DNA from 2 places in the Nicoliella sp. ESL1113 genome. Region 1 is predicted to be linked to the other one. Evidence: a T-box and tRNA genes for the amino acid it is inferred to sense, from the RefSeq annotation. Region 1 holds a T-box; the other holds one or more tRNA genes.

Region 1 (3,020 bases):
GGACGATTTATTTAGCAGTAATTCTATTATCCTTGATGGCAATGATTCAACTCATTGGTGATCGCAATATTAATTTAGGTCGACTAGCGTTTTTATTTGTTATTTTGTTCGTTAGCTTTATTTTATTTATTCGAAGAGAACATTCATGTGTCGAACCAATTATTCCGATGGGCATGTTTAAACATCGTTCCTTTGTTGCTCAAAATATTGTAACGTTTTTTATTAGTGGCTTTGTAATGTGTATTGAAGTTTATGTTCCCAACTGGATTCAAGGATTAATGGGATTAAGGGCGTCCCTTGCTGGATTAGCAATTACACCTAGCTCGATTCTTTGGATATTAGGTTCATTTGTATCAGGTTGGTTAATTACGCGATTACATTCCAGAGATGTTACGACCATTGGAATCGTTTTAGTATTAATAGGTGCTTTTGGATTAGTGCTTGCTCCACAAACAATGGCATTTAATTTATTTATCTTATTAACATCAATTTGTGGGTTAGGATTTGGGATTGCCACTACGAATCCGATTGTCGTAGTACAAAATAAAGTTGCTGACAATAATGTTGGGGCTGCCACTTCATTTAATGTTTTGTGTCGAACGGTTGGACAAACCTTATTTATTGCAATTTTTGGAATCTTTATGAATACTTCATTAAGGGTCGGGACCCTGCAAGTTTCTGGAACTTCAATTAAAATGATTAACAAGCTAATGGATCCAGTCACAGCAGCAACACTTCCTGCTAAGCTACTCCCTAATTTAAAAAATATTTTGTATAATTCCCTGCATGATGTCTTTTTAGTGGGGACGGTTATTGTGGCTTTAGCTTTAATTATTAATATTACTTATCGTAAAAAAGATGTTGCCTAGAATTTAGGCATCATCTTTTTTGGATGGCAATCAAAATGGGTGGATTATTGACCTGATTGATGAATTGATATTTTAATACTGTGAACTCTTTTTGATTGAGTTGTTCAGAAAATTGAATTACAAGCTCTTTTTCATTTTTACCCCCAGGGTGTCCATAGTATAAAACGATCGTTATGATACCATTTGGCTGTAACCGTGCTAGGCACGCCTTGATTGCTGGAATGGTTGTATTAGCAGTAGTAATTTTTTTATGGTCACTACCTGGCAGATAGCCTAAATTAAAGGTTGCAGCCCGAATTAGTTGTTCAGGTGGAAGGGTATTATTTATTTGTTCATGACCGCGATGATAAAGTTTTACTTGGTTCAATAAATTCTGCTCTGCCAGTCGTTTATTGGTATGCTCAATTGCTAATTCTTGAATGTCAAAACCATAAACCATTCCATTGGGTCCTACCAAATTTGCTAAAAATTCTGTGTCATTGCCGTTGCCTACGGTCGTATCAATAACGGTGTCACCGTGTTCAACGACCGTTTGGAGTAATGAATGGCTGTAATATAAAGCGGGTTTGATTTTCATGATAACGATTCGTCCCTTCATTAAAATTAAATGAGTAGTTCGCTTGCTTTTATGAGTTAACTTTGCTATTATAACATTAAATTGAACAACATAAATTAGACGAAATAGTAGTGGGCTTAATTTTTTTCAGAGACTAAATGGTTAGTGTGAATTTAGATAATTAACCGACGAACTCATCGTTATTAATTCTTAATTGAAACTAATAAATAAGTAGATTAAAACGTTTTCCGCGTTAAGGACTCGAGTGCTTTGCCTTTTTGGGTAAAGAATTTAGGTGGTAACGCGGAATAATCGTCCTATAGAATTTTTTTCTATGGGGCTTTTTTGTTGTTTAAGAAAAGGGAGGAATATAAATGCCTTACGATCACACAGATATTGAAAAGAAATGGCAACGCTACTGGGATAAGCATGATACTTTTGCAACCAGTGATGATTATGATAAAGAAAAATACTACGTTTTGGATATGTTCCCTTATCCATCTGGAAAAGGACTACACGTTGGTCATCCAGAAGGATACACCGCTACCGATATTATGGCGCGGATGAAGCGGATGCAGGGTAAGAACGTCTTACATCCAATGGGGTGGGATGCATTTGGGCTCCCTGCTGAACAATACGCAATGAAGACTGGCCACCATCCTGGTAAGTTTACTGAAGAGAATATTCAAACCTTTAAAAAACAAATTAAATCGCTTGGTTTCTCATATGATTGGCATCGTGAAGTGAATACCACGGATCCTAAGTACTACAAGTGGACCCAATGGATTTTCGAACAATTATATAAGAAGGGCTTAGCCTACGAAGATGAAATCGAAGTAAACTGGGCACCTGATTTAATGGGTGGGACCGTGGTTGCCAACGAAGAAGTAATCAACGGTAAGACCGAACGGGGTGGCTTCCCTGTTTATCGGGTTCCAATGCGCCAATGGGTCTTACGAATTACTGCCTATGCTGATCGCTTGATCGATGACTTAGACGACTTGGATTGGCCTGAAAGCATCAAGGAACAACAACGTAACTGGATCGGCCGTTCCGTTGGAGCGAGTGTTGATTTTAAGGTTAAGGGCCATGAAGACAAGAAGGTAGAAGTATTTACCACCCGTCCAGATACTTTATTTGGGGCTACATACATGGTTTTAGCTCCAGAACACGACTTAGTTGATCAAATTACCACCCCTGACCAAAAGGATGCCGTTGCTGCATACCGCAAGGAAGTTTCAACCAAGTCCGATTTGGAAAGAACCGATTTGAACAAGAATAAGAGCGGGGTCTTTACTGGAGCTTACGGAATCAACCCAATTAACGGTGAAGAAGTGCCAATTTGGATTGGTGATTACGTTCTTTCATCATACGGAACTGGTGCCATCATGGCTGTTCCTGCCCATGATGACCGTGATTATGAATTCGCTAAGAAGTTTGATTTACCAATTAAGCCAGTCATCGAAGGTGGCGATACCACTAAGGAAGCATACACTGGTGATGGAAAGCACGTTAATTCAGGCTTCTTAGATGGAATGGATAAAAAGACCGCCATTAAGGCCGCCATTGATTGGTTAACTGAACATCATGCTGGA
Region 2 (3,020 bases), 290 kb from region 1:
TCGATGCGGGCTCGTTATGGTGATGCAACGCACCATATTAAGTCAGATACCCTGCAAGGTGAAGACGCCACTATCGATGGGATTGACTATCAAGTCGCACCAGAATCAGAATTACTAAGGGTTTCTAACTACATTCGTAAGAATCTAAACCTCAGTTCACTATCAAGTATCTCAGCAACACAAAGTGCTACTGATGATAACGGTAGCGGAATTGATAGTACCACTGACGGAACTAGTACTGATGGAACTGGTACTGGCACTACTACCAATTCATCAACTGGATATTAAACAAAAAAATACCAATCTGGGTAATGCCCAGATTGGTATTTTTAGTTTCAATTATTATTTGGTAATTTCATCCATGTTTAAGCCCAATGCATCAGCGACACGTTTTCCATATTCATGATCTGCATTGTAAAATTGACGCGTTTCCAAAACCTTATTTTCATGGCTCTTCACAGTCCCGAGAGTTCCCTTAATCGTCTCAATTAAGCGGTCTCGTTCCTCTGGGCTCATAACACGGTATAAGGCACCAGCGTCAGAATAATAGTCGACATCGTAGGTCTTATAACTACCTGCATCCCCCTCAACGCTAAATGGCTTAATATTAGCATGAGGATCTTCAACAGGACCACCTTCACCATTTGGTTCGTAGTTAACGGCATTCCCCTGATCATGAGCCATAAAACCATCCCGTTCATAGTTCTTAGGGGTACCGTTCTTCGGACGATTAATTGGTAGCTGTTCATAGTTAGCACCTAATCGATATCTTTCAGCATCTTTATATGCAAACAAGCGTCCTTGAAGTAACTTGTCTGGGGATGCTTCAATTCCTGGAACTAGATTAGCTGGTGAAAAAGCGGCTTCTTCGACGTCATCAAAATAATTAGTTGGATTTTCATCCAATGTAAATTCACCGACTTCTTGGAGTGGATAGTCTGCATGACTAACGACCTTGGTCACATCAAAAATGTCCTTCTTATAATTCAAACCATCTTCATAAGGAATAATTTGCACCATCACTTTCCACTTTGGGAAGTTTTTATCTGCAATTGCATCATATAGATCATGAAGCAAGAAATCAGTATCCTTTGAAGCGGTCTTAGCAGCCGTTTCGTTCGACATGTTCTTTACGCCTTGTTCACTCATAAAGTGATATTTAACCCAGAACACCTCACCCTTGGCGTTGACCCATTTATAAGTATGACTTCCATACCCATTCATTTCACGATAACTAGCAGGATTACCACGGTCACCCATTAAATAGGTCACTTGATGAACTGATTCTGGAGAATGGGACCAAAAATCCCATTGCATATCTTGACTTCTTAAGTGAGTATCTGGTTCACGCTTTTGCGAATGAATAAAATCTGGGAACTTAAGTGGATCATTAACGAAAAAGACAGGGGTATTATTACCAACGATATCGTAATTACCGTCATTAGTGTAGAACTTCAATGCGAATCCACGAACATCGCGTTCTGTATCTGGATATCCTGATTCACCAGCAACTTGGGAAAATCTGATGATCATTGGTGTCTTTTTACCAGGTTCGCCATTAAAAATATCAGCCTTAGTATATTTACTCATATCATGAGTTAGCTTAAAGAACCCCTTTGCACCAGCTCCCTTAGCATGAACGACTCGTTCTGGAATTCTTTCACGATTAAAGTGTGCTAGTTTTTCTAGTAATTGGTAGTCTTGCATTAAAACAGGGCCACGATTTCCAGCTGTTTGTGAATGATTATTGTCAGCCCATGGTTGACCTTCAGCTGTTTTGATCTTATCTGTCATGTGAACCACTCCTTTTAATAAATACAATATTTTTACAGAATAATGGTAACATGGTGTCACTTTATTGACAAACAAAACGGCGCACAAAAAAAGCTGAAACGCATTTCTGCATTTCAGCTTCTTATTTATGCGGCCAAGAGGACTCGAACCTCCACCGAGAAAATTCCCGACAAGATCCTTAATCTTGCGCGTCTGCCAATTCCGCCATGGCCGCATGTGAAAATCAACATATATAAATATATCAAATATTCACAAAATAAGCAACTCTTTTTTTATTATTCACCACGAACAGTAGCGCCATCACGGTCGAGATCCATTACCCGCACTTTTCCTGCTAATCGGTCATCTGCACGGAGTTGATCACGCAACTTGATCAATAAGTCTCTTTGCCCCAGCGATACGATCACTGGACCCGTACCGCTAATAAAGGTTCCATAAATCCCTAAATTATGAGCGGCCGTACGAATTAGATCTAAATTGTCTTGATCGCGTTTCAAATTTTCTTCTCCAAAATATTCTCCCTCAATCAAAGAAGATGCAACGGCCCAATTATCAGTAATTAAAGCTGCTACTAATAAGTTAGCATCGTTACTGGCTGCTAATGCAGACTGGGCATTAATTTGCTTAGGTAGCTCGATTTTGCCTACTTTACCACGTGGCATAACAAACATTAACGCTGAAACGGCGGGCATTTTAGCTTTAATTGCAGTTAATTGACCATCTTTTTCATTTGAAATTGTTAAATCACCTAAAAAACCGGCAGCAACATTTTCAGAATGCTCTTCAATTTCACTTCCAATTTGCATCTGTTCGTCGATTGAAAGATTTAAATTTCCCAAAGCATTGGCAATTTTTATCCCTACGATTACTGCAGTAGTACTAGATCCCAAACCATGTTCAACTGGGATATCAGACATTACCGTTAATTGATGGGGATGAATTTTAGGATCTAACCGTAAAATTGTTTGAACGATTAAATTATTTTCATCATGCGGAATGTTTTCACCGAGCGCATGGTTAACACGCCAATGGTCAGTTTCTTCTTCTACGATTACTGTATAGTAAAGGTGTAATGCTAACCCTAATGAATCGATACCAGGACCTAAATTAGAAACAGTCGCTGGAACTCGAATAATGATCTTTCCCAATGAATATCGCTCCTTTATCTTCTTTGTGAAATTAATTTTAACCTACCACGACATTTCCCGCAAACAAACTTGCTCGTG

Evidence for each region. The T-box of region 1 lies ahead of leuS (leucine--tRNA ligase). A T-box ahead of a tRNA ligase gene usually reads a tRNA of that ligase, here a tRNA-Leu.
Region 2: it encodes a tRNA-Leu, which carries the amino acid that the T-box ahead of leuS (leucine--tRNA ligase) is inferred to sense. The anticodon was not compared.

What each region holds. Positions count from the first base shown of each region.
Region 1 is NZ_CP196387.1:1,066,635-1,069,654, reverse strand. Features, by position in the region: gene ACSYTJ_RS04525 (MDR family MFS transporter) at 1-869, shown strand, start outside; gene mnmM (tRNA 5-(aminomethyl)-2-thiouridylate-methyltransferase MnmM) at 880-1,446, opposite strand; T-box leader at 1,532-1,748, shown strand; gene leuS (leucine--tRNA ligase) at 1,800-3,020, shown strand, end outside.
Region 2 is NZ_CP196387.1:1,357,929-1,360,948, forward strand. Features, by position in the region: gene ACSYTJ_RS05925 (LCP family protein) at 1-288, shown strand, start outside; gene ACSYTJ_RS05930 (catalase) at 343-1,794, opposite strand; tRNA gene ACSYTJ_RS05935 (tRNA-Leu) at 1,923-2,008, opposite strand; gene ACSYTJ_RS05940 (homoserine kinase) at 2,070-2,942, opposite strand; gene ACSYTJ_RS05945 (SprT family protein) at 2,957-3,020, opposite strand, start outside.